DNA from 2 places in the Pseudoalteromonas sp. MelDa3 genome. Region 2 is predicted to be linked to the other one. Evidence: riboswitches for the same ligand, from Rfam matches in the RefSeq annotation. Region 2 holds a riboswitch; the other holds the start of a gene.
What was found. Region 2 has a riboswitch for cobalamin ahead of CXF89_RS07165 (TonB-dependent receptor domain-containing protein). Riboswitches for the same ligand answer to the same signal wherever they lie in the genome.

Region 1: it holds a riboswitch for cobalamin, as region 2 does, so the genes downstream of both, CXF89_RS01620 (ABC transporter ATP-binding protein) here and CXF89_RS07165 (TonB-dependent receptor domain-containing protein) in region 2, are expected to answer to the same signal.

Annotation. Positions count from the first base shown of each region.
Region 1 is NZ_PJBR01000006.1:10,315-26,665, forward strand. Features, by position in the region: gene CXF89_RS01590 (thioesterase family protein) at 238-693, shown strand; gene rarD (EamA family transporter RarD) at 745-1,662, shown strand; gene CXF89_RS01600 (GGDEF domain-containing response regulator) at 1,680-2,915, opposite strand; gene CXF89_RS01605 (MaoP family protein) at 3,002-3,376, opposite strand; gene CXF89_RS01610 (LysR family transcriptional regulator) at 3,468-4,340, shown strand; gene CXF89_RS01615 (porin) at 4,507-5,439, shown strand; cobalamin riboswitch at 5,507-5,631, shown strand; gene CXF89_RS01620 (ABC transporter ATP-binding protein) at 5,794-6,606, shown strand; gene CXF89_RS01625 (FecCD family ABC transporter permease) at 6,608-7,612, shown strand; gene CXF89_RS01630 (cobyric acid synthase) at 7,617-9,101, shown strand; gene cobO (cob(I)yrinic acid a,c-diamide adenosyltransferase) at 9,094-9,693, shown strand; gene CXF89_RS01640 (cobalamin-binding protein) at 9,693-10,553, shown strand; gene ung (uracil-DNA glycosylase) at 10,550-11,212, shown strand; gene CXF89_RS01650 (DUF3545 family protein) at 11,320-11,508, opposite strand; gene tal (transaldolase) at 11,711-12,661, opposite strand; gene yaaA (peroxide stress protein YaaA) at 12,887-13,666, shown strand; gene CXF89_RS01665 (mechanosensitive ion channel family protein) at 13,788-14,744, shown strand; gene CXF89_RS01670 (PDZ domain-containing protein) at 14,878-15,129, opposite strand; gene CXF89_RS01675 (BON domain-containing protein) at 15,541-15,861, opposite strand; gene srmB (ATP-dependent RNA helicase SrmB) at 16,133-16,351, opposite strand, start outside.
Region 2 is NZ_PJBR01000024.1:21,916-38,266, forward strand. Features, by position in the region: gene CXF89_RS07115 (cyclic di-GMP phosphodiesterase) at 1-419, shown strand, start outside; gene CXF89_RS07120 (general secretion pathway protein GspB) at 473-1,510, opposite strand; gene CXF89_RS07125 (ExeA family protein) at 1,522-2,439, opposite strand; gene CXF89_RS07130 (Lcl C-terminal domain-containing protein) at 2,605-3,123, opposite strand; gene CXF89_RS07135 (Lcl C-terminal domain-containing protein) at 3,133-4,782, opposite strand; gene CXF89_RS07140 (hypothetical protein) at 4,852-5,184, opposite strand; gene CXF89_RS07145 (DUF2982 domain-containing protein) at 5,207-5,911, opposite strand; gene CXF89_RS07150 (efflux RND transporter periplasmic adaptor subunit) at 6,158-7,210, shown strand; gene CXF89_RS07155 (efflux RND transporter permease subunit) at 7,214-10,312, shown strand; gene msrA (peptide-methionine (S)-S-oxide reductase MsrA) at 10,398-10,934, shown strand; gene CXF89_RS07165 (TonB-dependent receptor domain-containing protein) at 11,025-12,851, opposite strand; cobalamin riboswitch at 12,888-13,072, opposite strand; gene CXF89_RS07170 (type 2 periplasmic-binding domain-containing protein) at 13,115-13,921, opposite strand; gene CXF89_RS07175 (YajQ family cyclic di-GMP-binding protein) at 14,123-14,605, opposite strand; gene CXF89_RS07180 (VanZ family protein) at 14,758-15,111, shown strand; gene CXF89_RS07185 (ketopantoate reductase family protein) at 15,104-16,006, shown strand; gene thiI (tRNA uracil 4-sulfurtransferase ThiI) at 16,047-16,351, opposite strand, start outside.

The sequences.
Region 1 (16,351 bases), on a different contig from region 2:
TGTTTGTCATTAATGCTACGTTATCGCCCATTTATGGGGAATAACCACACTACATAGGCTCTGCCTTGCCTAAATACCAAACAGACTGCTGCAAATTTAACCTTGAAAGATCAACAGACCCTAGTGTTGAAATAGCTTTTTAATATCAGGCTTATTTAAAATGACTTAACGAGAGCCTCGTAGTTTTGCTTAAGTTGTGCTTTACTCATCGTACCAGTTTAAACATAGAGAATAATAATGAATAAAGAAATGTTAATTGAACAAGTGGGCGCATTGTTTGTAAATGGCATGCCATTTAATCAGTTTTTAAATATCTCGGTTGAGTCACTTACTCCAGAGCAAGCAAAAATAAGTTTTCCTTGGCAAGACGTATTTATAGGAAACCCTGCGCAAAAAATATTACATGGTGGCGTTATTTCAGCCGTTCTCGACAACGTAGGAGGCATGCTCGCGGCAGCGAGTGTAATTGATAAGCTAACCGATATAGACATTAAGAGTGTACAGCAAAAGCTAGCAACCCTTGGCACTATCGATTTACGAACCGATTATTTGCGCCCAGGAAAAGGGGAGAGCTTTATAGCAAGTGCCACACTTATTCGCTCAGGCAATAAAGTATGTGTGTGTAGAATGGAATTGCATAACGAACAATCTGTTCAAATTGCTTTTGGAACTGGTACGTATTTAGTTGGATAAAACGCGCGTGGCAAGTAAACTAGCTGCCTTTTAAATCACTAAGTGTTTATTATGTCGATTGATACCGAGCAGCGTAAAGGTGCTATTTTTGCTTGTCTTGCTTTTTTTATGTGGGGTCTTGCGCCAATATACTTTAAGTTAATTCAGCATGTTACTGCCTTTGAAATTTTAATGCATCGGGTTGTTTGGTCGGTTGTATTTTTAGTACTGGTAGTAAGTGTTTTAAAGTATTGGGGCAAAGTAAAACGCATCATTGTTCAGCCTAAGCTTTTGCTTATGCTTGTTATTACCTCTGCGCTGCTAGGGTTTAACTGGGGTTTATTTATATGGGCTATAAATAATAACCATATGCTTGATGCGAGTTTGGGCTATTACATAAACCCTCTTTTAAATGTATTGCTGGGAATGCTCTTTTTAGGTGAACGCCTGCGTAAGTTTCAAGGCGTAGCAGTGGCACTTGCCTTTAGTGGTGTTGTACTGCAGTTAATTAGTTTTGGCTCGTTTCCGGTAGTGGCATTTTCATTGGCTATATCGTTTGCGCTTTATGGTTTAATACGTAAAAAGTTACCTGTTGAAGCTCTGCCTGGTATTTTACTTGAAGCACTTATATTACTGCCTGTTGCACTCATTTATTGGTGGTTAATGGTGCCGACACCAACTTCAAGCCTCCCAGCCAACGATTGGCATACTAATGCATTACTGATTAGTGCAGGTATTGTAACTACATTACCATTGCTGTGTTTTACCGGCGCCGCCAAACGCTTGCAGTACACTACACTGGGATTTTTTCAGTACATAGGGCCAAGCCTAATGTTTATATTGGCAGTGGTGTTTTACGGTGAAGTGTTTGACGCAGAACGTTTAGTAACGTTTGCATGTATTTGGAGTGCGCTAGCTATTTTTAGTTGGGACTCTTACCATCAATCACGCAAACGTAAAAAAGCGGCTATTACAGCCGCAGAAGTATAATTAACCTAATAGAGCTGTTAGCTAACTACTTTATTACGACCAGATTCTTTAGCGTCGTAAAGCTTTAAATCGGCCTGTTTTAATAGTTCATCAATTTTATAAACAGGCCCGTTTGAAAAACCAATAGATATAGTAAATTTGATTTTTTCTTTACTAAACTCTTGGCTATTCGCCTCTATAAAGTACCTAAAACCTTCAAGTCTTTTTAGCGCTTCTTGTTTATCCGCATTTGCAAAGTAAACGGCAAACTCTTCACCACCTAAACGGGCTACTAAATACTTTTTAAAATATTTGCTAAAGCAAATGGAGAGCCCTTTTAATACTTCGTCGCCAACATCGTGTCCGTATGTGTCGTTAATCGCTTTAAAGTGATCAATATCAAGCATCGCTAAAGCACCATCACCTTTAGCACGTTTAATTTTCTTTAGTGATTTTTCAGCTTTTTCGAAAAAGTAACGGCGGTTTGGTAAATTAGTAAGGTAATCAGTATTAGCCTGTCGTTTTATGGTGGCCATAAGTTCTAACATATCGACGTTTTGGCTAAGTCTGCAATAAAACTCTTCATTATTAAAAGGTTTATGCAGGTAATCGTTTGCGCCATTTTTTAAAAACAAAGTTGATAAATCAGACGAGTCTGCGGCTGAAATACCTATAATCACTTTTTCATCGTTGTCATATAAACGGCGAATTTCAGTGCATAGTTCATCACCATTCATGTTTGGCATTTCGTTATCAGTAATAATTACCGATATATCCGAAGATGTTTCAAGTATAGCCAGTGCTTCTATACCGTCTTCAGCTTGTAGAGTTTGATATTTATGGCGTGCAAGCAAGCTGCATATATAAGTACGTGTGGATGCGGAGTCATCAACAACGAGCACTTTTACATTTTCGTTGCGAGTTAATCTAAGTAATTGTCTTTCAAGGTATTGATATGCTTGTTTGTTTTCTTTAATGATGTAATCGATGATTGGATATTTTTCGACTGTATCGCGGGTTTGTTTATCAATATTACCCGTCATTACAATGGTTGGAATGTCAGCCTTAACAGTACACGGTACTGCTTCACCTGATGGGGCATCAGGTAATATAAAGTCAACTACAGCGCAAAAGTAGCTATTTTTACCTATTAGCTCTTTTGTTTGTGCTAATGACTCTGCTATATCAACTTCATAACCTGCTTTAAGCGCGATGTGCTTTTGCACTCGCGCCATTGCAGGTGTATCTTCAACTATTAGTATTTTTCGCGTCACGTAACAACCTTGTTTATATTTTGCAAAATTATTTGCTTATACAAGTTGTAACTGTTAAAACGCAAAAAAGCAAACAACTTAAGTACTTACAGATTATCCGCTTCTGAATAATACTCTTGGCTAATCGGTGCCGGCCCTGACATTTTTGAGCGGCCAAATAAAGTATGAAACTTAGTTTTACAGGTCGTTAGCTTTAAGTATTTTACCCAAGCACGTTCGATTGGGTTAGTAGGTTCTTGTGAGCCAGTTACTACTGCTACAAACTGTTCTTGATGTTCGTTTTGCGGCTCAATTGTTTTACTGTATAAGCCTCTTAAAACAACACCGTGTTGTTCTAATATACTGGCTTCTAATAAGGTGAAGTTTCCGCTGCGGCTAAAACCACGTGGAAAATTCTGATCATCATAAAATTGACGTTGGCTAACAAATGCTTGGCGTAGTAATGAAATGTTATTGCTCATAGCTTTATCCTCATACCCTATTAATTAGCTGGAGTATGATGCAAGTTTGGCAATTTATTAAACAAATTATTTTTATCGTGAGGATAAAAAATTGGATATCGATTTATTAAAAACATTTGTTGAAGTAGTGCGTACGCGTCACTTTGGTAAAGCGGCCGAAAACCTTTATATTACGCAGTCTGCAGTGAGCTTTAGAATTCGCCAATTAGAGCAAGGGCTTGGTGTTAATTTGTTTATTCGCCAGCGTAATAATATTCAACTTACAGCACCTGGCGAGCGCTTATTACCGCACGCACAAATGATTATTACGGGCATGCAGCGCGCCAAAGTCGATGTTGCACTTGCCGACAATATGCATAAGCAAATTAGCTTAGCAGGAACGCCTAATATTTGGGATGCTTTTTTACAGTTTGGTATAACAAATATTGTATCGGCGATGCCGGGCGTGTCGTTGGTTGCAGAAGTTAAAGCACAACAAGAGAGCACTCGACTTTTATTAGAGCGTACTCTCGATTTGGCAATATTATTTGATCCGCCAAAAGTAGATGAATTAGTGGTAGAGCGAATTTGTGAGTTGCCAATCATTCCAGTAAGCGGATACGACACCGCAACGAACGAAAACTTTTTTGATAATCAATATGTGTATGTTGATTGGGGAACTACTTTTTCTCTTTGGCATGCGCGTCAGTTTACAGGAAAAACGCCACCTTACTTTAGAACCAGCACGGGACGTATTGCACTTGATTTAATACTGCAATGTGGTGGTAGTGCATTTATACCTCAAGTATTGGTTGAAGGGCATTTAGAAAAAGGTGAGTTGTTTCATGTTAAAGGGGTAGAAAACACCTCAAGAGACGTATTTATAGCGTATCACAGAGACAACGAGCAAAAAGAGCTAATAGAAACCTTAGTTAATTTACTTTCGAAAATGACGCCAAGCTTGTCATTAAAGCAAGATAAGTAAGTACGACCACTTACTAGGCTTTCATGTTATTTTGATTTCACATTTAATGCATTTTTATTAACAAAAAAAGACATTAATATTTCCGTTGTAATATTACTGTCATTTATGAATGACAAAATGCAGCAGTTTTGAAAATTAGTCTTTTGTGATTATCCAAGGAAATAACATGAAATTTGTAAAATCGAGCTTATGCTTAGCACTATTAAGTGGTTTATCTTTTAATGCACTTGCCGACGTAGACATTTACGGTAAAGCGAATGTAACAGTGCAATCATCTGATGATGGCGAAGGGTCTTTTACCGAGATAAAAAGTAATGCATCTCGTCTTGGTGTTAAAGGTTCTGAAAAAATAAATGATAGTTTAGAAGCGGTATATAAGTTTGAGTTTCAAGTTGATGTGTCTGATGCTGATTCAAAAGGCGATAACGACGACAATATTTCTGCGCGTAACCAATATGTTGGTTTAAAAGGTGCGTTTGGTCAGGTTGTAATTGGTCGTAACGATACTGCGCTTAAGCAATCTCAAGGTAAGTTAGATTTATTTAACGATCTTGAAGGCGACATTAAAAATGTATTTAAAGGTGAAAACCGCTTAGGAAATACAGTTAGTTATTCATCAAACTCATACGAAGGCTTTAAAGTACTTGCTACTTTTGTAGCTGAAGATGATGTAGACGCTGATAACGGTTACTCAATGGCGGTGACATACGGTGACGTGGCACTTAAAAAGAGCGCGGTATACGCCTCTATTGCAGCCGATAGTGAAGTAAATGGCTACGACGTAGTGCGTGCATCAATCCAAGGTAAAGTTGAAAACTTTAAATTGGGCGCAATGTACCAAACACAAGAAGCAGTAGATGGCAGCGCAGAAGCGGATGGTTACTTGCTAAATGCTGCTTACAGCATGGGTAACAACACATTTAAAGTGCAATACCAAGATATGGACTTTGACGACAGCGACGATAAGTCAGCAATTTCAGTTGGTCTTGATCACAAATTAAATAAAAATATTAAAGTATTTGGTTTTTATTCAAGCTTCGATATGGACAACAACGTTGACCAAGACTACGTAGGCTTAGGTATGGAATACAAGTTTTAACTATTCGCTAAATTAGTTAAAACACTCTCTTTTTAACCGCGCTCTTTTGAGCGCGGTTTTTTTTGCTTTAAATTATTTACCCGCCCATAATAGACCCTCATTTGGAATGAGGTGCAAATCCTCAACTATTCCCGTAACTGTAATTAGTACAACGCTTTAAGTCAGATACAAATGAGCAATACCAATCAGCATAAATATTTGAACAATTTAACGAATTAAATTTATCGCTTAATAGGTTCTATATCTAAATAGATTGGTATAATTTTTTAACGAGCGGGTTTACTCATTTTTATTAATGCACTAGTTATTGTTAGCTGTATTGTTAGTGAGTACACGCCTACCAAGGACTCACTGTTGCACACTAAATCAGCGCTAAACACGCCTTTACTTAACGTTAAAAATGTTTCGTGGGGGATTGCCAATAAAAGCATTTTAAATAATATTAATTTGCAAATATCGCCAGGTAAATTTGTGGGTTTAATAGGCCCAAATGGGGCGGGTAAGTCGAGTTTGCTGCGTTGTTTATATCGTTTTAACCGGCCAATATCAGGGCAGGTTACTTTTAATAACCACGATATTTGGCAACTTAAAAGTGAAGATTATGCAAAGCAAGTCGCTGTGGTACTTCAAGAAACACCTTCGCAATTTAACTTAAGCGTATTTGATGTTATTGCACTTGGGCTTACGCCTCATAAATCGCTATTTAGCTCAATAACTAACATTGATAAACAAAAAATCATTCAAGCAATCAATACAGTCGGGTTGGAAGATCATAGTGATCAAAGCTTTGAGTCGCTCTCAGGCGGTGAAAAGCAACGTGCCTTGATAGCCCGCGCCATAGTCCAGCAACCTCAACTGTTAATAATGGACGAGCCAACTAGCCATTTAGATGTTAAATACCAAATACAGGTTATGGAGCTTGCTAAATCGTTGGGTGTAACGGTATTTGCATCGTTTCATGATTTAAACTTAGCCTCTGCAATGTGCGATGAACTAGTGGTTATTAAAAATGGTGAAATTACGCATACAGGCACGCCAACTGAGGTATTAACCGAAAGCATGTTAGGCGACGTTTTTGGTGTCTGCGCCCAAGTAAATGACCACCCGCAAATATCGAAGTCGGGAAATAGCATCCCTCATATCACTTACTTTTATGGTTACAAATAATATGAGCGCAGTTAATAATCGCCACTCATTTGCGCTTTTTATAAGTGCTGCAGCTGCTTTATTTAGCTTATTTGCAGCACTTAGTTTTGGTGCAGTAGAGACCTCACTTCAAGACGTACTTAATAGCTTTTTACTCTCAAATGATGCGTCTTTTAATACGCGTATTATTTTTGAACTAAGAATGCCACGCACATTACTCGCCTTTTTAGCTGGCTCTGGTTTAGCAATTGCGGGGCTTATTTTACAAACGGTAACGCGTAACCCTTTAGCCGATCCTTACTTATTTGGTATATCGTCGGGTGCCTCATTTGGTGTGGTGTTACTTATGGCATTAGCAGGCATTAGCGCAGGCTTTATGCTATCGGCAGCAGCACTGCTGGGCAGCTTACTCGCTATGAGTTTATTAATACTTATTGCAGGTAGGCAGCAAAGTGCACAGGTAGAATCAATGTTATTAGCTGGTGTTGCTCTGTCGTTTTTATTTAGTGCGTTTACCAGCTTGTTGCTTTATTGGAGCGACCCTCAGGCGGTAGCCGCTATTTTATTTTGGACACTGGGCAGCTTCGCTCGTGCGCAGTGGGCTACGCTTTGGTTACCTTTATTGGTAATTACATTGTGTACGTTTGTAATGCTGAGCTATAGAAGGCAGCTCAATGCCATGTTACTTGGCGATGAAAGCGCAATTACATTAGGTGTTAGGGTCCAGCGCTTTAGAATACTTATGCTGGTTTTGAGCTCATTAATTACCGCTGTGCTGGTAGCTATGTGTGGTGGTATTGGGTTTGTAGGATTAATGGTACCGCACATTGTGCGCTTTTTTATATCCCAAGGCACCATCGCGGGATTGCTAGTAACCAGCTTAGTGGGCGGTACATTTATGGTGTGGGTTGATGTACTTTCGCGCTCATTGCTAAAAAACCAAGAATTGCCCGTAGGTGTTATAACCGCTGCTATTGGTAGCGTGTTCTTTTTGAGTTTATTGTTTTTTAGAAAGCGAAGGGTGTAATTCCATGAAAACCTTAATGGTGCAAGGCACTACTTCCGACGCAGGTAAAAGTACCCTAGTTGCAGCCCTTTGCAGGGTATTTGCTAAGCGAGGGGTAAAGGTTGCGCCTTTTAAACCACAAAATATGGCACTTAATAGCGCAGTAACAAAAGATGGTGGCGAAATTGGTCGTGCGCAAGCTTTGCAAGCAATAGCAGCTAAAGTAGAGCCCGAAATAGACTTTAATCCTATTTTACTTAAACCTAATAGCGATACGGGCGCACAAGTGATTATTCACGGAAAAGCCATTAGTAATATGGAAGCGGGTAAATATCACGACTATAAAAAAGTGGCGATGGATGCAGTAATAACCTCACATAACCGCTTAGCTAAATGCTTTGATTTACTCCTTGTTGAAGGGGCAGGTAGCCCTGCTGAAATAAACCTGCGTGAAAACGATATTGCCAATATGGGTTACGCCGAAGAGGTAGATTGTCCTGTCATTATTATTGCCGATATTGATAAAGGTGGTGTGTTTGCACATTTGGTAGGTACGCTTGCGTTGTTAAGCGAGTCAGAACAGGCGCGTGTAAAAGGCTTTGTTATAAACCGCTTTAGAGGCGATGTAGGTTTGCTGCAAGGCGGGCTAGATTGGCTTGAAGAATACACAAACAAACCCGTGCTTGGCGTATTACCTTATTTGCACGACCTCGCGCTTGATGCTGAAGACGCTGTTGCAATTGATAATAACGTAACCAACGCCACAATTAATATTGCAGTGCTACTTGTTCCCCACATTAGTAACCACACCGATTTTGATGCACTGCGTTTGCACCCAAACATTAATATAAATTATGTGCGCCATACCCAAACGATCCCAGACGTTGATCTGATAATTCTCCCTGGCAGTAAAAATGTGCTGGGCGATTTAAATTTTTTGAAAAATGAAGGCTGGGACACTCAAATTAAGCGCCACTTACGCTATGGTGGCAAAGTACTTGGCATTTGTGGCGGCATGCAAATGCTGGGCAATACAATCAACGATCCCGATGGTATTGAGTCGTCATTAAAGCAAGTGAATGGGCTTGCTCTATGCGACTTTGAAACCACGCTGACAGCACAAAAAGTATTAACTAAAATAACCGCTACACTGCTTTTAAATAACCAATCAACACCCTGTAGTGGTTACGAAATACATGCAGGAATTAGCCAAGGTGCAGCGCTTGATAAGCCATTTTTAACCTTTGATGAAAACCACCCACATGGTTTTACGTTTGATGGCTTTATTAGCGATGATAACGCCATTGCGGGCACCTATTTACATGGTTTATTTGATGAAGCCGATGCTACATCGCAAATTTTAAAATGGGTAAAACCAAGCGCCTCAATTAATCCAATTAGTATTGCCACTCATCGCGAGCAGCAGTTAGAACGATTAGCAACCATGTGCGAAACGCATTTAAATATACAGCAAATTATCTCGATTTATGAAGGGCACAATAATGACTGAACAAAACAACGATAAGCACAAGCAGCGCCAACAAAAAGTAAAAGAACAAGTGGATGCGCGCGTTGCTGCAGCACAAGATGTAAAAGGTATTTTTCAGGTAATTACCGGCAATGGTAAAGGTAAATCAACCTCGGGTTTTGGCGTTGTAGCACGCTGCGTAGGGCATGGTAAAAAAGCAGCCGTTTGCCAATATATTAAAGGTACATGGGAATGTGGCGAGCGTAATTTATTACAAGGTGCAGGCGTTGAGTTTGTTGTAATGAACACCGGTTTTACCTGGGATACGCAAAATAAAGAAGCCGATACCGCAGCCGCCCAAGCAACATGGCAAGAGTCAAAACGCATGCTTGCAGATAGCAGTATTGATTTAGTATTACTCGATGAGCTTACGTATATGGTGACCTACGGCTACGTTGATTTAGATGAAGTGGTAACAGCGCTTAATAACCGCCCGCCAATGCAGTCAGTTATTATTACCGGGCGTGCAGCGCACCGTACTTTAACCGACCTTGCCGACACCGTAAGCGAAGTACGTAATGTAAAACACGCATTCGACTCAGGCATAAAAGCGCTAGAAGGGTTTGATTACTAATGTTTAAAGCGCTTTTTATTGGGCTGCTGCTTTTTAGTGTATTGGGTGATGCACTTGCAGAGCAGACCAAGGATTCTAAAAAACTGCGCATAATCGCGCTTGCACCACATATAGTCGAAAACCTATTTGCCATAGGAGCGGGCGATAATATTGTGGGCACGGTTGATTACGCCGACTATCCTGCTGAGGCTAAAAGTATTGAGCGCATAGGCGGTTATTACGGTATCTCACTTGAAAAAGTGTTGGCGCTTAAACCTGACTTAGTAATTGCGTGGAAAAGCGGAAATCAAAGCGAAGATTTAGCTCAAATAGAGCGCCTGGGTATAAAAGTATATTTGAGTAATCCCACCACAATCGCTGGTGTAGCCGATGAATTACTTACTTTTGGTGAATTTACAGGGAACATTAAGCAAAGCCAGCAAGCGGCAAATGCATTTAAACATAAGCTAAATGGTATTGTTAAAAACCAACAAGATAAAAAAAATATTACCGGGTTTTATCAGTTATGGGCTGAGCCCATGATGACAGTAAGTAAAAATACATGGATAAGCCAACTGATTGAAACATGCCATGTAAGCAATGTATTTGCACAGAGCGTTACAGATTACCCGCAAATTAGTATCGAAAATGTCATTGTTACTAAGCCACAAGTTATTATTATCCCTGATGAAAAATCAAAAACACCACAGCCGGTTGTTAATTGGCAAAAATGGCCAGAAGTGCCAGCAGTTAAAAACGATCAATTTATTAGCGTAAATGCTGATTTATTACATCGTTTTACTCCGCGGATGCTAGATGGACTCGCGGATATGTGTGATAAAATAGACGCATCACGTAAACAGATTAAGAGTACACAATGAGCGATTGGGCTACATTTTTAGAAAGTGAATTACAGCAACCTTACATGCAGGAAACGTTAGAGTATGTGGCTAATCGCCGCAATGAAGGTGTTGCTGTTTATCCGCCTGAACCTCAAGTATTTAGTGCTTTTGATGCCACAGCACTAAATGACATCCGCGTTGTAATTTTAGGACAAGACCCATACCACGGAGAAGGGCAAGCGCATGGCTTGTGTTTTTCGGTATTGCCTGATGTAAAAAAGCTGCCGCCGTCGCTTAAAAATATGTACAAAGAGTTAGCTACCGATATCAGCGGTTTTGCTGTTCCTGAACACGGGTACCTGCAAAGTTGGGCAGATCAGGGTGTATTTCTACTCAATACAGTATTGACCGTTGAGCAAGGGCAAGCGCATTCTCACAAGCATTTAGGATGGAAGCAATTTACCGATAATGTAATAGCGCATATTAATAAGCACTGCGAAGGTGTGGTATTTATTTTATGGGGTGCACATGCACAAAAAAAAGGTAAAGGCATAGATAGCGCTCGCCATCATATTTTAAAAGGGCCGCACCCATCGCCGCTTTCGGCGCATAGAGGCTTTTTTGGTTGTCAGCATTTTTCAAAAACGAATGAGCTATTACAAGCCCAAGATGAAAAACAGATTAACTGGCAGGTGTAAATAACCTGGGCTCTGAATAATAAATTTATCTCATGCAGCTCTTTTCAGCGCATTAAAAAAGGCTTCCATATTATGGAAGCCTTTTTGTTTAGTTGGGGCGTATTGAATTAAAAATCGAGCTCTTCAATCGCAATACTGTCTGCAAAGTAGTCTAGTTCTTGTAGTTCTTTACGTAGGCGTTGTTTGTCTTTTATTGCTTCTATTTCACGCCATTTTCTTTTTTTATTTTTCTGGGAGGTTTTCCTTGTTGTATCTGGTCCTTCTAATATCTCTAATATATCGTTTAGGCTATCCATGAACTTCTCCTATTGATTTTATTGACCTCAAGAATACCTATACCACAGGCATAACTAAAATAGAACAAAAAAGTGACAGTTATGTTACGGGGATGTGATGAGTTGATGAAGGTTTATACGAAGATTATATAGAGGAGTAGCGTATTTTAGGCATAAAAAAACGCCGCTATTGCGACGTTTTTTAAAACACGATTATAGCAAATTACATTGCTTTAAAGCGCGCTTCTAGTTGTTCTTGTGCATCAGCAAAAGAGCGAATACCTTCAGCTAGTTTTTCAGTAGCCATAGCATCTTGGTTATGTAACCAACGGAACTGCGCTTCTGTAAGTGGCTCTGGTTTTGGCTCTTGTGGAACATCGCTTTCAAGCAAATATTCTTGTGCGCCTTCAAGGTTGCCTAAATCTTCTAAAAGATTAGGGCTAATAGTTAGCTTGTCACAACCTGTAAGTGCAATAATCTCGCCTGTATTACGGAAACTTGCACCCATCACAACTGTTTTGTAGTCATGGCGTTTGTAAAATTCAAAAATGCTGCGTACAGACTGAACACCTGGATCTTGTAGCGGATCTGTTGGTTTTTCCATACCGTTAGCAACGTGCCAATCTAAAATACGACCAACAAATGGCGAAATTAGAAATACGTTTGCATCGGCACACGCGCGAGCTTGGGCATCGCTAAATAATAAAGTAAGGTTACATTTAGTGCCTTCTTTTTCTAGCTGCTCAGCGGCTTTAATACCTTCCCACGTAGACGCTACTTTAATTAAAATTTTGTCTTTGCTTACACCTTCTTTTTCGTAAAGGCTAAGTAGGGTATGTGCTTTATCAATTGTAGCTTGTGTATTAAACGAAAGGCGTGCATCTACTTCAGTAGAAATATAACCTGGTACAATCTCGCTAATTTCTTTACCAAGTAATACGGCAAAGTAATCACATGCTAGTTCAAGTTGTTTAGCAGGCTCTTGCTCGGTTTCTTTTGCGTAGCTCCAAGCTTTATCTAGGTAAGGCTTATATGCTTCAATCTCGCTCGCTTTTAATAAAAGTGACGGGTTTGTAGTTGCATCTTCTGGTTGATGCTTTTTAATAGCTTCAATATCACCAGTGTCGGCCACAATAGATGAATGTTGTTTTAGCCTTTGTAGAGCTGAAGTCATTTGCTTTCCTCATTCCAAGCAAGTTAAAAGAAAAATCTAATCACTCTTAATATATACAATCCATACTGCAACAGTGTGACAATGCTTGATAGGTCTTATGTCCTTATCAATAAAAAAACGGCAATGCATGGGTTATTAAGAGAGGATTTATTTAAACAAAACGTGCTTTTCGTTTCATTTAATGTTGAAATTGACACTAAATAAATTACAAGTCAATAGCTAACTATGATCACTGTTATTTCACCTGCAAAAAATCTTGATTACGAAACGCCACCCGCAACAGACAAGTTCACTCAGCCTGAATTACTAGAGCACAGCGAAGAGCTCATGAAAGTATGCCGTGAACTAACACCAGCGCAAATTGGCAGTTTAATGAAAATTAGCGATAAGCTTTCTGGACTTAACGCTGCGCGCTTTAGCGAGTGGGCACAACCGTTTACACAAAATAATGCTAAACAAGCCGCACTTGCCTTTAATGGCGATGTATATGGCGGTTTAGATGCAAGTACGCTTAAAGCTAGCGAGCTTGATTACGCACAAAACCATTTGCGTATTCTCTCGGGTTTATACGGGTTATTAAAACCACTTGATCTAATGCAAGCTTACCGTCTTGAAATGGGCACCAAGCTTGAAAACTCGCGTGGCAAAAACTTATACGAGTTTTGGGGCAGCGTAATAGCGAACAAACTAAACGACGTATTAAAAGCACAAGACGCGCAATACTTAGTTAACCTTGCTTCAAACGAATACTTTAAAGCGGTAGATAAAAAAGCATTAAATGCGCAAATTATTACCCCACACTTTAAAGACTGTAAAAACGGTCAATACAAAGTAATTAGCTTTTACGCTAAAAAAGCACGCGGCATGATGGCGCGCTACATTATCGAAAATAAAGTAACGCAGTTAAGCCAACTTAAAGAGTTTAAGGTAGCAGGTTATTACTTTAGCCCTGAGGCAACAGTTAAAGAGCTTGAGCCGGTATTTATGCGCGACGAACAAAATTAGGTTTATAAGCTTAAATAAAAAATTTAAAAGCCATGCATTGCATGGCTTTTTTGATGTTGGCGTTATATTTGCAATCTCATCTAATATTAATGAGAACACTAATTAAATAGGTGCAAATAAAATGATCAGCATTCCGTCAATTGACGAAGCCGAAAAACTAATAGAAGAAAAGCTCGGAGGGTGGTTTGATGTTGTAATAAGCCATATCCCTAATTTTATAGTTGCGATACTGATCGCAATTGTGTTTTCAATATTGGCGCGCTTTGCTGGCAAGCTGATGAAAAACATATTACGCCGCTCTCTCGACTCAACACAAATTGCCGACTTAATGGCGTCAATTTTTAAAGTTATTGTGTTGTGTATAGGTTTATTTATAGCGCTCGATTTTGTTGGGCTAAAAGGCACCGTAACTTCGTTACTTGCTGGTGCGGGTATTGTGGGTTTAGCCATTGGTTTTGCGTTTCAAGACATGACCGAAAACCTAATTGCTGGTATAGCAATGGGTGTACGTAAGCCATTTAAAACAGGTGACGTAATAGAAACCGATGATGTGTTTGGTTCAATACATTCTATAAACCTACGTAACACGCTAATAGAGAGCTTTTACGGGCAGTTAATACTGGTACCAAACAAAGTATTATTTAGGAACGTACTAAAAAACTACACCACTTTAGGTGTTAGGCGCATAGAGGTACCCGTAGGTATTTCGTACGGCGACGACATAGAAAAAGCAAAAGACGTCATCGTCGAAAAAATAAATGAATTTGATTTCGTAATACGTAAAGACGAAACCGCAGTATACGCCGAAGGTTTTGGTGACAGCAGCATTAACTTACTGGTATGGTTTTGGATTAAATACCCAGGCGAGCCTGACTTTATGACGGTACGCCACAAAGGTGTTGTTGCCGTTAAGCAGGCACTTGATGAAGCTGATATTAGTATTCCATTCCCAATTCGTACTTTAGATTTTGGTATTAAAGGCGGCGAAAAACTCGATGCCATGATAAGCGATAAAATAAGCCAGCAATCATCAAATAAAGACAGTGGTGAGGGGACTGACTCTAACCAAAGTGAGTAATTTAGTTAAAGCTCATTAGGCAAAAGCATTGGGAAATAGTTACTTACCAACAGCGCGTTTTTACAGAGTAAAATTGCGCTGTTGGTTTTTATAAACGGATTATTAGCCAAAAGTTAAATACCTAGTGTTGTGTCTATTGAATATCAATGCTGATCAGTTCTCTGACTATAGGAGTGTTTAATAAGTAAAAGTAGTGTTTATCCACCGACTTCTTTACTACCTTTGCAGCATACTTTGGAATAGCACCCCCATCTATTTCAATAACTAAATCATCCTCTTTCAGTCCCGCTCGATCGGCTGAAGAACCTGTGTAAACCTTTACAAAATTAACTGAGTTTATTTCAAGGCTAAAAATCAGAGATAGCCACGCTAGCATCAAATCCAAATCACTCTTCTTCAGCATTACAAAAACTGAATATAAACAATAGTGTAAAAATTAGGGTGTCATTTTTAGCTTCTTTTTACGCATAACAAGTTCGTAGAGTTGCGCGCTTATATTTATAAGTTAAACAGTAACCAAACGATCTGTTGGTTCAATTGTTTAGATAGCTGTACTAAAACGAGGATGGTGACTAATGCTGATGTAACTTGTTCTATTAGCCAAGCCAGTAGTATGTTTGGTATTAGTGGGGCTATCGCTTTGGTGGGAGGAATAATTGCATTACATAGGTTTTATTTTATCTTTGTACTCAACAGCTAAACTCGCCTTAAACAGGGTATAAAAAAGCGCAGCTTGTGTTGGAGTAACAAGCCGCGCTTATGAATTAGTTATACAAATAAGTTTATGTGGTGCGTATTAAATAACGCTAATTTTATTACGAATGATTTTTACGCCATCCATATTTTCTAAAAACTTTTGAGCTAGTGCGCGCTGAAAACCAGTTTGTGCTTCACCATATAAATCTACTTCACCATTTTTTACCTGCACACGAATATCACTTAACGCTAGGTTAGGATTAGTTCGTAGGGTGTTGGTGATAGCTTGTTGTAAGTTAGGTTGAGTGGCTACACTGCTTACTACGGCCATGTTGGTTGCTGCACTTACCTTTGTAGCGCAAGCTAATAAAAATAAACAACAAAATGATACTAAAGCGATAGTTAACTTGAAGCGGTTCATAACTTAATCCTTACATTACGGTGAATAGTGCAGCCACAATATGGAAATTCCATCGGCTAGGTTATCTTTGTAGTTACAATTTCGGTGCCAATATTAACGCTATGAAATATAAGGGGATTTTATTAAGTGGGAATTCAGGTGGGCAAAAATTACATTTAAATGAGTATGAGTTACATGCTTGGGTTACATATGTAACAGGTACAAGTGACAGAGCTATAAAGCTTGCATTAAAAAGCCGACAAAAGCCGGCTTAGTATAAAAATGTTTTAGGTTACTTTTTCTTTTTAACCTTAGCCTTTTTCTTGGCTTTCATTTTTACTGGATCTTTACGCTTTTTAGCAGGTGGCTTAGCTTCTTTATGCTGTGGCTCGACACCTCTAATTACACGGCGTTTTAATTTTTGTTCAACGTAGCGCTCTACTTTATATAAAATACCAATATCGTGTGCTTCAACTAGCGATATTGCTATCCCTTTTTTACCAGCACGGCC
Region 2 (16,351 bases):
TAAGTCAGTACGTGCGTATGGCATCAATTGTAGATGTGTATGATGCACTTACCGCAGAACGTGTTTACAAAGCAGGCATGGAGCCAATAAAAGCCTTTAAAATACTAAAAGACGGATGCCCAGATAGCTTCGATCCCATGCTGCTTAATAAGTTTATTCAATGTATTGGTATTCATCCGGTAGGAACGCTCGTTAGATTATCGAGTCAAAAAGTTGGTTTAGTGACCGAGAGTAATCCCAGTACACCACTAAAGCCTATCGTTAAAACATTTTACAGCGCTAAACATAGTCGCTATACAGAGATAAAAGATATCGATTTATCTAATAAAAAAACCTTAGATACCCTTGAATCAGCGGTGAAACCTAAAGAATATAATATTGATTTAGAACGCTTTTATAAAAACTCAATATTACCCTAAGTAATATTGAGAGCTCAACATTCTACCGAGCTCTCAACATAATAGCTAAACGTTTACTGCGGCCAGTCTTGCAAAGCCTTTAAGCTAAACTCATAACCATCAAAATCAAGTACACTTTGCTCAGGTGTAATCTCTCTTACAGTTAAAGCACCTATGCTCTCTCCTTCATGTAACTCTCGGCCATTTAGCTTGATCCAACGTTTGTCAGCACTCGATGAATAAATATGCGCTTGATATTTAATACTAGGCAACATTGATTGCAAACCATCTGGTAGTAATTCTACAGGCTCAACACGTGATGACGTTTTTGATGCATGGGTAACTTCATAATCCTGATTTTTTTCGACGTCTTGTATAGCTTGCGCAAACGCATTTTTAAGTGTTGTAGGCACCTCATCAAGCTCAGGATCGCTCATCTGTTGAGATTGGTTGTTACCATTAATTGGCTTACCTAGTACTTTATATTTACTCATATCTAGTTGAGCTGATGCTGTATTTTGACTTTGCCCAAATACCGAAGCGTTCTGTGTATTATTTGGATTGTAATTATTTTGTGGATTAAATACTGGCTGATTATAATTTTGAACTGGCATTACTTGTTGCACGTTCTGCTGATTATAACCCGTTGCGCTCGTGACCGGACTCGATGGCATAGGAATATATTGCCCATTAGGCGTTAATAACATTTGCTGTACACCATTAGGTGTTTGCACATGTACAAGTTGCCCTTCAATCGTTGCAGTATTATTTGGAGCTATTTTAGCGGGTTCTAACTTAGCTATTTGCTGCTTTTCAACTGCGGCATCTACCTCTTTAACTTGTTCTTTAGGTGACGATTTTTCGCTTTCAACCACCTTAATTACAGCGGGTTCCGATGTGTTTAATAAAGTAGTACCTTGTAACCACTTACCCGTAGTAAACCCACCAGCTACCGCAATAAAAGCAGCTAAGCTTGTACCAAATACTAACGCTAATCGTCTATAACGCTTAAGTGCTTGCTGTTGCTTTAACTGCTCTGATTGTAAGTCGTATTGCTCAGCACTCATATCTGATTGCTGCGACTGCTTTAGCGCATCTAATAAATAAGACATAACTTACCTAACTATAAAATAAATGAAAGCCCAATGCCTACGGCAAATAAAGCAGCGAATGCAAGGCTATATGGTACAAATGACGTTGCTTTGTTGGCCTCATTAACTGGCGCTACAAAATCCATGGGTAATGACTCATGTGCTGATTTTTTTATTATATCGCTATCAACTATCAACTGCTGCTTTGCAAAAGTGCCTACCAAAGCTCGCTCACATACCAAGTTCATTAATCGTGGCACACCACCGGTTAATTGATGAACAGCTTGCATGGCATCCATCGAAAAAATTCCTTTATCACATCCTGCAACATGTAACCGATGCTTTATGTAAGCAACTGTTTGGCCTTGCGTAAGTGGTAATAAATGGTAACGAGCTGTTATTCTCTGGGCGAGTTGCCTTAATTCATTGCGCTTTAAAAGCTCTTGCAGCTCAGGTTGACCAACCAATACTATTTGTAATAATTTTTTATGATCGGTTTCTATATTTGTCAGCAAGCGTAATTGTTCAAGCACATTAGGGGCAAGTAACTGCGCTTCATCAATTATAAGTATGGTGTGCCCACCCGATTTATTATTGGTCTCTAAGTGCTTTTTTATAATATCGGTAAGACTTTTAAGCGTCGCATTATTAGCATCGTAACTAATGTTGAGCTCATCACAAATACTAGCCAATAACTCTAGCTCTGAAAGTGCTGGGTTATGGATCATCGCTACTTGCGTGTTTTCAGGTAACTGCTCTAACATACTGCGGGTAATTGTAGTTTTACCAGTACCCACTTCGCCTGTTAATAATACAAAACCACCGTCTTCACCTAATCCATAGGTAAGGTGTGCTAAGGCTTCTTTATGTCGTTCACTTAAAAATAAGTAATGAGGGTTGGGCGAAATTGAAAAAGGTTTTTCATTCAGGCCAAAATAGCTTAAATACACCGTGATGTTCCTTCGTAATTAAATCACGGCCTATAATGGCAAAAAAACGCACTAAGTGACAACGTTGTAAGCGCTTTATTATTGAAATAACGTAAATTTATGTAAAACAAAAAAATGCAGCGGTTTTAAGGCTGCACTTTCATCTGTCTAATCTTAGTATGTAATTTACTCTTCGTAGCGAACTAACCGTAAATACACATTACTAGTTTTGGCATGTAAGCTATTCAACCCACTATCAAATTGATAAACCCATGCAGAGCTCATCGTGCTCACACCCGATGTATTTGACCAATAGTTTTGAAGCTTAGTACCAAAAAACACCTCTTCATTAATGCTCGGCTCGGTGCAACTGTGCTCTAAAATACTCGCCAACTCTTTAATGTTAGGCATTTGCCAATCATCGTAATCTGCGGTTGTATCATTTTTAGCACCGCGTAGTGCTTCTTGCCAAGTAAGAGAAGGTGTAGAGCCTTCGCAAAGTTTTGTATCTGTATTATAAATTTGCCCATAACTACAACGTTGCCACATAAGGCCTGTTTCGGTATCAGACACTGTGCCATCTGTATTTATGGTAAATCTATCTGTCGGCGTTGTGGTATCTGCACCGTCGTAGCACGTTTGCGCCGCTGCAATATTAAAGCTCAAGCTTATAGTTGCTAGTGCATAGAGTAATTTAAATCTCATTATTTTCTCCTAACGGCTTCTAACTAAACGAACATACGCAGTATTTTCTTTTGGATAAGCAAGATCGTTACCATCACTCATATCAATAATGTACGCTTGCGATAAACTTGTACCATCGGCTGCAGTTTGTGAAGTCCAATAACGTAAGTGGCTTAATGCACTTTCACTTGGCATATTGGGGAAAAACACCTCATCAATTAATATGCTTTGCCCTTGTTTACCATAATCAATTAAACCTAAAAGCTCTGTATAAGTAGGTAACCGCCAATTTGTACCACCACAAAAATCTAAGTTATTCACTTCGTTTATATAACTTTGTACTCCACAACTCGTATCATCCGGACAAGTTGAATTGGCTGTACTGGTATCGGTAAAAGTAGTATCGCCTAAATCCCAAAAGTAATGATTTTGCCCCTCACGCAAGCTTGTATTTGGCAATACTCCTGAGGATTCACTTTTTACTTCCCATACAAGTCCAGTAACATTATCGCGTATACAGGTAAAGTCACTACTATCATCACCAACTTCATCAGCAAACTGATTAAGTTTAGTGTAATCAAACGCTAAATTACCTTTACCAACCTTATCTAAGCGGTTTGCATAGCTATCGCGTCCAAGTTCAGCATCTTGCGCTGGAAAGTCATCGCTTTCACAGTTAATGCGTTGGGTGTTGTTATAGCACTCACCAACACCACTATCGTTTATAAGCCCAAGCGCTTTTGGTGATACATCAACAAATAAAGAATCTGTATCGGTGCGTCCTTTTGAGTCGGTTACCGTTACTTCAAAGCTCAACGTGGATTCAGTATCTACATCAGAGGCAAAAAATGTCGTTGTACATTGGTCGCTATTACTTAATGTTTCGCTATTACCGGTAAGTTGTTGCCACTTACACTGATAGGTATCGGTGACAGTTTCGCTATTCGTTGCATCAAGCGTTACTTCTTCAAACTCTTCGACATTTTGATCAGCGCCTGCATTTGCACCCACTAGTTCATTTGTTTTATTAAGCGTCATTGAATATTGAGTACTTGCCTCACCGCCCTCATCATCAGTGACTGTTAGCTGCCAAGATAAATTTACGTTACTTTCTAGTAATGGATGAGAAAAGCTAAGAGTTGACTCATTAAAGCTAGCAATATCTAAATCAGGACCTGATAGCAGTTGCCACAAGTAACTATCAATTTGGCCATTATCATCAGGATCGCTCGACTCAAGGGCGCTCAAAGTAACTGTGTCTTTGTATACAGAAGGAAGTGTTTCAGGAGATGTTTGGGTAACAACAGCAAGAGGAAGTTGATTATTAGAGCTCACTGAAATAGAAATGTCGTCACTAACAGCGCTACTACCGGTGCTTTGATAGCTTACTCTTAAGATTATTTCACTATCAGTTTTTACGTCAGGGGCTGTCAATGTTTGTTCAGCACCATCAAGCGGAAAACCTTCTAAGCTTGGGCCGCTAACTTGTTGCCATGAAAACGTACCATCAGCGGGGGAACCTTGTGCTGTGATGGTAAATTCAGTTTTTTCGATAATTTGTAAATCGGTTCCAGCATTAACAGATGTTTCTACAACTGTATTATCGCTATCACCGCCACCGCCTCCACACGCACTCAGCAAACCGCAAGAAATGAGGGGGATTAAAGCAAACGCTTTCATACGCAGCACCTTATTATGTCAAATAATTACTATAGTGTAATTACTAGCAATAAAGATGCCATTAAAGTACTACATATATGTATCTTGATGAATGCGTACAAACAACTTCGTACCGATTTTACTGTAATCTACTTTGTATTCACGCCCATCTAAAGCTTGAATAAATAGTAATTGTTTTTCTTCGCCAAATACATCTGGGCTTCCAACATAGACTATTTCTAAATAGCGATCTTTTGCATCACGGCGGTTTTTAGGTAACTCTTCTTTAAATGGCTCTAAGCCATGTTGAGTCACTTTAATTTTAGGATGAATTTCAGAGTTTACAATCACTAAATCATGCTTTTTATCTTTATGTATTATGGTGTTTCGACCACTTTTTAAAAAGGCTCTCTCTTGACTCATTTTTCTTTCCTACAGTCGCAGCTTAATTATTAATTTGCGACGCTATAAACTGACTAGGCTCGCGCTTCCACTTATTTAAGTTAGCACTAAATGCCCAAATATCTCTATCTAACACACTGGCTGGTAATAATAAATCGTAACCGGTTAACAGTTGAAGGTGCTTAGTCCTGTTAGCAAACATAGCTATAAGACCAGTATAGCTTATCCCTTTATGGGATGTGTAATGTGTATCTTCTATTAGCCATTCTGATGGGCAATTGCCATTTTTGCAATGTTTTTGAACAACTTGCATAAATAAATTACGCTGCTCTATTAATAATTTCCCTGCAATTCGAGGCGCTATGCTTGTTAAAAAGTCATCTATGTCGTTTACCTTTATACCAACCGCATTTAATTCTAAGTAATCAAAGCCATTTTCTACTTTGGGTATACCACTGTGATGAAAGTTACTATGAGGCATATACCAAGCTCCGTATTTATGGCAATAAACGAGCTCAGACTCATTTAATATAAGGCTATGATATGGCTCTTGAGTTTTTAAATATCCAATAAAAATAGCGGCAATACACAAGCTCACTAAAAATATTTCAAGTATGCTAATCTCACCCGGCCTCAGTAAATTAAACAACATAATAAAAACTAAACCAATTGCACCTGCAACAAGCACTTCAATTGCGTTTCGCGCACCTTGTGCCCGAAACTTAATGGCATTGTTAGATTTATCCATATTGGTAAAACACCATATAAAAAACAAGCATAATAACAGCCCAAATTATGACCTTTCTTGTTGTTATACATAAGTTACAGGTGGTTTTAAATTTCATACATTACCGCTTTTTCCTCAACAAAATAGGAACAATGAATAAATCTTATTTACTTTTACGCTTAACGCACAAATTTATGAGACACATAACCGTCTTTTCCCGGTCTTATTTCGTACAATACTTACAATTCATTTTCAGGTATGAAATCAATGTACTCAAGACAATCAGGTAAAGCACTTTTTCCATTTATTATTACGTTACTTTTAATATTTAGCGTTTATTTATATCTACCCGCTAGCCACGGCGAACAGGCCGATTTATCACAAATGTCTACTCAAGTAACAGCTCATACTGTTACTTCTCAGGAAAACGCAGTGATGATAGAAGCGATCGGTAGCGCGCGTGCAAACCAAGCAATCTATATAAAAAGTGCGCAAAACGATTATGTCACAGATATATATTTTAAAGACGGCGACTTAGTCAGTAAAGGACAAAAGTTAGTACAGTTACAGAGCCAACAAGAACAGCTTGCCGTTAAAGAGCTTGGCATTAACTTACGTGAAGAACAACGTCAGTTAGATCGCCTAACCGAACTTTCACGCTCGCAATCAACGGCAAAGTCGTTACTTGAAGAGCAGTTATCTCGTGTTGATGCAACAGAGGCCCAACTAGAAAGCGCTAAAACTAAATTAAACGAAATGACTATTAGTGCGCCCTTTTCAGGCCTGTTAGGTAAGCGTGAAATATCAATAGGTGCTTACGTAAGTAATACAACAATAATCACAACACTTGATGATATTAGTATTATTAAAGTTGACTTTAAAGTACCTGAAAAATATTTAGCACAATTAAATATGGGCATGAAAGTGCTTACGCAAAACGATGCCTACCCAGGACAAACATTTAACGGCAAGGTAACGCATATTAGCTCGCGTATTGATTCGGTTACTCGCAGTGTTGAAGTAACAGCAAGCTTTGCCAATAAATCAGGATTACTTCGCCCTGGTATGTTACTAAATACAGCACTTGAGCTAAGCAGCAACCAAGCTTTAATGGTGCCAGAAAAAGCGGTTATACCTTTGCAAGACAAACACTTTGTTTTTCAAATTCAAGATGGGATAGCTAATAAAATTGAAGTGCATGTTGCTAGCAGAAATAATGGCTGGGTTGCTATCGACGAGGGCCTAACTGATGGCGAGCAAATTGTTACTGAGGGGCTAATAAAAATTCGCTCTGGAAGTAAAGTAAGCGTAAAGGGGTAATACGTGAAAATTACAGATACTAGCGTCAAGCGCCCCGTTTTTGCCATTGTAATTAATTTACTGCTTCTTACTTTTGGACTGGTTGCGTTTACTATGCTGCCACTTCGTGAATACCCGGATATTGAAACGCCGATTGTAAATATCAGCACTGAATACACAGGTGCTTCTGCCGAAATTATAGAAACCAAAATAACGCAAATAATAGAAAATCGAATTTCAGGTATTGAAGGTATTAAAAGTATTAACTCATCGAGTCGTAATGGACGTTCAAACATTACCATTGAGTTTGATATTAACCGCGACATAGATGCAGCATCTAACGATGTACGCGAACGTGTAGCACGTGCACTTGATAGTTTGCCCGATCAGGTACGCCCGCCAGAAGTATCTAAATCAAATAGTGATGAAAGCCCAATCGCCTGGTTTGTATTAAACAGCGAAACAATGGACTCGTTACAGCTCTCTGATTACGCGCAGCGTTTTATTGTTGACCGCTTAGCCGTAGTAGATGGTGTGTCTAACGTACGTATTGGTGGTGAGCGCCAATACGCCATGAAAATTTGGCTAAACCGCCAAGCAATGGCTGCACGGGGTATTACCTCAAGCGATATAGAAAATACACTTCGTACAGAAAACGTTGAGTTACCGGCTGGCGAAATAGAATCTATAGATCGTGACTTTACCGTGCGTACTGCCCGTAGTTATAAAGATCAGCGCGATTTTAAAAACCTGGTAATTAAACGTGGTGATGAAGGTTACTTAGTACGTTTAGGTGAAGTTGCCGATGTACGTTTAGAAGCTGCCGATGACGAAAGCTTATTTCGTGGTAACGGGCGTAATATGATTGGCTTAGGTATTGTAAAACAAGCTAAAGCAAACACACTAACCGTAGTAGATAACGCACGCAGCGAACTTGAAAAAATCAAACGCAACCTACCTGAAGGCACTACAATTCAAGACAGCTACGATTCGTCTGTATTTATTAAAGAGTCTATCAATGAAGTTTACAGCACGCTTGCCATCTCTATGGGTTTAGTCGTACTCGTTATATTTTTGTTTTTAGGCAATATACGAGCAACGCTTATCCCTGCGGTCACCGTACCGGTCGCACTTGTTGGTAGCTTTATGTTTTTATTGGCAATGGGCTACTCAATTAACTTACTCACTTTACTTGCCTTAGTACTAGCCATTGGTTTAGTAGTAGATGATGCCATTGTAATGCTTGAAAACATTCACCGCCGTATTGAACTGGGTGAGCCGCCGTTACTAGCTGCATTTAGAGGCGCGCGTGAAGTAGGTTTCGCTATAGTAGCAACCACGCTTGTACTAATATCGGTGTTTGTGCCATTAGTATTTATGGATGGCCGTATAGGTGCATTATTTACTGAGTTTGCTATGGCGGTAAGTGCTGCCGTATTTTTCTCAAGTGTTACAGCACTGACTCTCGCACCAGCCTTGTGCTCTAAAGTACTTAAAGTATCAGACAAACCAAATAAATTTAGCCAATGGATGGACCGCCAGTTTACTAAAATTGAAGTAAGTTACCGTAATTCACTCTCCACCAACATAACCCGTAAATGGGGTTTAATGGTGAGCCTATTATTAGCTGGCTTTGTTAGTTACTCGTTGTTTTTACAAGTTCCTTCTGAGCTAACGCCAAAAGAAGATCGTGGCACGTTCTTTATTATGATGAGCGGCCCTGAGGGCGCAAGTTACGAAAATAACGCCGCTAATATGGCTAAAATTGAAGAGCGCTTAATGCCTTATTCGCAAGCCGGTGAGCTAAGTCGCGTACTTGTTCGAGTGCCTGGCTGGGGTGGCAGCGGCGGTGTTGCGATTGTGGGTATGGCCGATTGGGATAAACGCAAACGCTCAACGTGGGAAGTAATGGATGAAATAAGCGGTAAAATGCAAGAAGTTACCGATGTTCGTGCATTTGCCATTATGCGCCGTGGTATTGGTGGTGGTGGCTCATCTCGCCCAATTGAGTTTGTACTGCAAGGTAATGATTATGCACAACTTGCCGATTGGCGTGACCGTATAATAAAGCGTGCTGAACAAAACCCTGGTTTAGTAAGAATCGATCATGATTATAAAGAAACCTTCCCACAGTTTTTAGTCAGCATAGATAAAAACAAAGCTGCCGATTTAGGCGTTTCGGTATCTGATGTAGGCCGTACACTAGAAACAATGCTTGGCCAGCGCCGTGTTACGACCTTTATTGACCGCGGTGAAGAATACGATGTGATTTTAAAAGGGACAAAAGAAGATTTTACCAACCCTACTGATATTTCAAATATATACCTTAAATCACGAAGCGGTGAACTAGTTCCACTTGATAGCCTTATCAGCTTAAAAGAAGAAGCAACAGCATCGCGCTTAAACCGTTACAACCGTATGCGTGCAATTACATTAAGCGCCAACTTAGCCGACGGTTATACACTTGAGCAAGCGCTTAACTTTTTAAACGAAGTAGCCGCGCAAGAAAACGATATAGATGGCGCAGTAGATTACAAAGGTGAATCGCAGCTTTATTACGAAGGCGCATCAGCGATGACCTACGTATTTATACTTGCACTCACCGTTACCTTCTTGGTACTTGCTGCGCAGTTTGAAAGCTTTATGCACCCATTTGTAATTATGCTTACCGTACCGCTTGGTTTAATGGGTGCTATGTTTGGGCTTTGGGCTACAGGACTGACCTTAAATATTTACAGCCAAATAGGTATTGTTATGCTCATAGGCTTAAGTGCTAAAAATGGTATTTTGATTGTAGAATTTACTAACCAATTACGCGATAAAGGCGTTGAGTTTAGTGAAGCAATACTACAAGCGGCTACCCAGCGCCTTCGCCCAATAATAATGACCTCACTTACAACCGTTATGAGCTCTGTTCCTTTGGTTTTTGCTTCAGGCCCCGGCGCCGAAAGCCGTATGGTAATTGGTGTAGTTGTGTTTACAGGGGTTATTGTATCTACCCTGCTGACTCTTTTTGTTGTACCTGCTGCGTATTATGCTCTATCGAAAAATACACAGTCACCTGAGTTTTTACAACAAAAGCTGAATAAACAAGCTGCTGAAAAGCCTTTCGAAGAGATCTAATCTCTTTATTGCGCCGTAACCTTGTTGTTGCGGCGCATACAATTTATGCTCGCCTTTAAACTCCATATACATTTTAGGAATACTTATGAGCTCAACAACGCAAGTAGCAACATTTGGTGGCGGCTGTTTTTGGTGTATAGATGCAGCATTTAGACGTGTAAATGGCGTATTAGATGTGAGTTCTGGCTATACCGGTGGCGAAACCGACACCCCAACCTATAATTCTGTATGCTCTGGCACAACTGGGCACGCTGAGGTTGTTAAAATTGAATTTGATACCACTGTAGTTAGCTTTGAAACACTTTTAGCAATGTTTTTCACTTTGCATGATGCTACACAATTGAATCGCCAAGGTAACGATATAGGCACACAATATAGAAGCGTTGTTTACTATCACGACGAAGCTCAACTAAAGCAAACCAATGAAATGATAGCTCAACTGCAAAGCCATGTGAGTGAGCCAATTGTGACAGAAGTCAGCCCTGCCACCACGTATTATCCAGCAGAGCATTATCATCAAGATTACTATAACGAAAACCCACAGCAGGGTTACTGTAGTATTTTAATAGCACCTAAATTACATAAATTTGAAACCGTATTTAAAGAGTTCTTAGTTGACTAGCTAATTTGAGCAGTTAAATTGATTAGTTAAACTTAGCTACACATTAAAAAGCCCGACATAAGTCGGGCTTTCTAATATTAATAAATACCGTTAAAACTGGTAGCTTGCGCCTGCAAAAAAGCGACGCTCTGGCGTGTTGTAGTAATACACTTGACCCGTTGTAAAATCAGTATTTGAATCAACAGCGTTATACTCTTTATCAAATAAGTTTTCTACACGAAGCGAAACTTCAATATGCTCATTTACTTGATAATTACCCGCTAAGTTCCAAAGCGTGTATGACCCTAAACGCGTCACAGCACCTTGTCGGTCGCTACGGTATTGCATGTCTAAGCTCGCATCAAACGCACCAAACTGTTTTGCAAGTTCCCAATTAAATGTACGTTTAGCAACATTGCGCAGCTCTGCGCCCGTTTCTTCGTCTTCTGCACTTAAATAAGCAAAGTTAAGGTTGCTATCAAAACCAAAAAACTGCTGAGATAAGCTAAATTCAACCCCTTCATAACGTGCTTCATCAATATTAGCTAATGCAAAGTTTGCATCGTAATCAATTTTATCTTCTATATCGTTTCTAAAAATTGCAACATCAACTTGCGCAATATCAAAGTCCACACTCAAACCTAACTCACGGTTTACTGATTTTTCAGGCTGTAAATCAGGGTTACCATAAAGTGGGAAATATAAATCGTTAAATGTAGGGGCTTTAAAGCCAGTACTTTGGCTTATACGAAATGTTGCATCTTCAGATAAATGATAACCCGCAGCGGCTGTATACGTTGTTTCGTCGCCAAATTGCTCGTCGTCATCTTGGCGAACAGTTAAATTAGCTAATACTTTATCTGCATCGTAGTAAGCACCTACAAACACAGCAAGTACATCTCGGCTGTCTTCAACAAATAGTTGCGAACTATGAGATACATCATCGTTGTACCAATTAACACCACCACTAATGTTAAGCTCATCAGATAATAGGTATTGGCCGTTATAATCAATTTGTGTGCGTTTAGTTATAAAAGTACTTGTTGTTGGTCCAACTGAAAAATCGACATATGTATTGTCTGAATCATCCGTTGCTAGCGCTAAATCAATACTGTGCGTTTGGTTAGTGTAGTTTTTACTCCAACCTGCAGAAAGCTGATAGTTTTTAAAATCATCTCGTTCAATCGTACTGTCGGCTGGGCTAAAGCGGCTGTCGTAATCTGCGAAACCTTCACTGTATTGACCTAATAACTTAAAGTCGCCGTAGTGTGCATCAGTATAATTTACTTTAAAACCAAGATTTTTATTTTCATAGCCATCTTCATCTGGTGCTACGCCTTGCAGTACATCAAAGTTATCTGTTTTTTCAAAGCCTGCATTAAATGCTGTTGTTATATCGCCTGATTTTACAGAGCCTGCCACTTGATAATTTTGGTAAGAATCAGAACCAAACGTAGCACTCACAGATAAGTTATCTGATTCACGCGTTATAATGTTAATTACGCCAGCAAGTGCATCAGAGCCGTAAACAGCCGCGCGAGAACCCTTAATAATTTCAATGCGTTCAATACTATTTAGAGGGACATTATTTAATGCTTTTTGACCAAGTGTTGCTGAGCCCGTACGTACACCATCAATCAAAATTAGCGTATCGCCAGAGCCAGTACCACGAAGTGACACACCTGTATTTTGGCCAAAACCACCGTTTGGATTAACCTGAAAACCAACTCGAGTGCTTAATAAGGTTGGTAAATCGCGTACGTTGCTTGCTTCTATTTCTGCACGCTCAATAACATTTACACTTGCTAAAACGTCATTGATTGATTGCTCAAATTTATTAGCTGTAACGGTTATTTTTTCAATTGATTGCTCTGCGCCAAACACAGAAAATGAAAGCGCAGCAGAAATAGCAACGCCTAAAGTTGTTTTGTTTAACATGATGTCCCCTACCTTTGCCCACCGCAAAGATTTAAGTAAGTAAGATTGCATCAAGGCCGGTCTCCGGACTCAGTAAGCAAATCAAAATATGCAATACTTTACCGTTGCGGGGGCAGTGTTGGGCTTGTAGTCATCATGAAAACGCACCAACTTCCCGATTATCCTGCTAAAAAAATCATTACATGAAGTGGCTAGCAAGCACCTTGAAAATATGTCGCTATTGTGAGTATTTTGTTTACAAATGTCAATGGACGTCTATACAGCTAAAAACATTTAAAATGCAGTTGGGGGCTAGTATAGTTTGAAGAAACTCCATATTTATCAAGTAGCTTCTTAAGTTGTATTTGTGTAGTAGGTAAGCTTAGTATTTCATCCATTTTATTACTAGTGATCTTATTTGATTTAGAGTTAACTAAAAAGTGCGTTTTATAAACGGCATCTGGTACGTTACTTTTATAGAGTAAATCCATATTAAAAGTATTTTGATTTTTAAAATATTGGTAAGCAATATTATTTAAAACGCCTACTTCCGCGCGCTTTAATAGCAGCATTTTAACCACATTGAATTCATCAATGGTTAAACTTACTTGATGTTCCTCACTTAAAAATTCGGCATCGGTATTAAATCCAGCAAATTGATACGAGTACCCCAGAACCCCAACCTTTGTTAATGACGTAATGTCGTCAAAGTAAGCTTGCTCATTTGTATTTTCTTTAAGCGTATAAAGCTCATTTTTGGTAATGGTATAAAATTCGGTTTTTTCAATGTTTTCTTGCGCTGATAGTGGGATCCATTGCAGTGCCATTAAAAATAAAACATCAAAATTATTTTTTTCAACTGACAAAGCAAGCCTTTTTACAGGTAGAGAATTAAGTACGAAATTAAACTCCTGCTGTGCTCCGTTTAAAATCTTAATAAACTCAGGAGCAAAACCCTGTTTTTTTTGCGCATTAATAATAATGGGAAAGTAGCCATCTTCAACCAGTACATCAATATCAACTGTTTTTGATAAGCTTGGTTTGGTAAATGTAAGCAAAACAAATAACAAAAATAATTGATGACGTTTCATTTTAATACCTTCTAGTGTGAAGTACTTAATTGCATGTGATTAAATATAATAGCTTAAATATCAAAAAGGAGATTAATACATACGGGAGTATCTAGGCAGCAAAGAGGGATAATAGTGAGATATTTAAAAAGAGTAAGTAGCTTCAATCTGTCTGTAAGTATAAACAGATTAAAGCATGCTTAATTTAAAACTATTTATTAATTAATCGCGGAAATTTTTAAACTGAAAAGGTTGACCTAGCTCAGCACTGCGCACTACTTGCATAGCCTCTTGAAGATCGTCACGTTTTTTACCCGTTACACGTACTTCTTCGCCTTGGATAGCAGCTTGAACTTTAACTTTAGAGTCTTTAATGGCTTTAACTACTTTTTTAGCCATGTCCTTTTCGATACCTTGCTTTAAGCCAACGTTACGAAATACATTTTTACCTGCACGGGTAATATCTTGAAGCTCTAAGCTTGATACATCCATACCACGCTTAGATATTTTGTTAGCTAAAATATCAAATAATTGCATAACCTGAGAGTCTGCTTCAGCTTTAAGCTTAATTGTTTTGTCATTTAGCTCAATAGATGCATCAACGCCTCTAAAGTCAAAGCGAGTCTCTAGCTCACGATTTGCATTATCAACGGCGTTTTTAGCTTCGTTCATTTCTACTTCAGATACAATATCAAATGAAGGCATTGGTTTGCTCCTAACTATTTAATCTTAATTTTATGTGGTAATTATAACGCTAAAATTATAAATCTTTACATTTTTCTGCATCTTGTTCAGGTGCGATATTAAATTAGTTTGATATACTTGCGCCTCTTTTTTAAGCGATTTTAGGATTTGTCGTGACAAGGCGTGTTTATCAAGCAATTTTTTTAATCAGCATAGTAGCTTTTACCTTTTTATTTGCCAAAGAAATAAAAGGTGGCGTTGTAAATTTATTTCCTCATGTTGATAAAGTGGCCCATTTTGGGATTTTTTTTATACTAGCCATAATAATGGATAAAGCGTTTAAGCTTCCTTTATATGCGCAAATACTTTTATTGGCAGGTTATGGCGCCTCTATAGAAATAATGCAAGACGCACTTCCATATAGGCAAGCATCACTCGGTGATTTTTTTGCTGATTTTGCAGGTGCCGCAAGCTACTTTTTACTTAGAGTAATTTTTACACCTCGAAAAAAGAACCCGTATGGCTAATATTTTAATTGTCGGCGATGGTGCTATTGGCTTGTTACTTGGTCATTTTCTAAGTGCGTCGCATAATGTCAGTGTTTTAACTCGCAAAAGCCCAACAAATACCCGCTTTTATAGTCGAGGTAAGGGGGCATCTAAAAAAATTGACGCACAATTTATTACATTAAATCAGCTAAATAAAGCAGCTGAATTTGATGTTGTTTTATTTACCGTTAAAGCCTTTCAAGTACTTGATGCATTTACGCAAATAAAGCCATTTTTACCAAATCATTGCTCTGTTGTACTTTCGCATAACGGAATGGGTAATGTTGATGAGGTAAATAGCCAACTAAGCACTCACCAAGCACTCTACTTTTTAACTACAAGCATAGCGGGCTTTAAATCAAACCAATACATTGTGCAGCACACTGGTGAGGGACAAAGTGTTATTGGTGCTTGTAATGAATTAGCTTTTCAAAATAGCGCGCCAATAGCTGATATTTTTAAAGTGATACCCAGCCTAAAGTTTACTAATAACATTCAGCAGCTTCGTTTTGAAAAACTACTCGTAAATATTGCCATTAACCCATTAAGCGCTTTAAGTAATGTAAAAAATGGTGAGTTACGCGCACCTAAGTACAACGCTATAATTTTTAATGCACTCACTGAAGCATGCAATATAGCAAAGGTACAAGGGCTTAATATCCCATTGATTAAAGCACTTAATACCGCTTATAAAATAATGGAATTAACGTCTGACAATTACTCTTCAATGCATCAAGACGTAGCGCATTGCAGAGAAACTGAAATATCAGCTATATGTGGCTATATTGGCCAACAAGGTAAAATTTACGGTATTCCTACACCTTACAATGATGAGTTGTTTGTCAAAATTCAGGCAAAAAAAAGCGTGGTATAAACCACGCTTATATAAATTCTTAACTTTAAGACGACAAACCTTATGGGCGGTAAACTTTTACCGTTTCAAAGCCTTGTTCGTGCAGCATAAGTGCCTGTAGTTGGCTCATTACGCCTCTATCACAATATAAATAGTAGTCGGTGTCTTTTGGTAAATCACCAAACTTAGTCGCCAGACGGAAGAACGGTAAATGAACCACTTCAACATCGTCGATTGCAAGCGGTGCAGCTTCTTCTTCTTCTGGTGAGCGAATATCAACTACCACAGAGCCTACAGGCAAATCAGCAACCGATTCAGCTTCTTTAAGTTCTTGTTTGGCTTCTACGTCAATATCACGCACGTCCA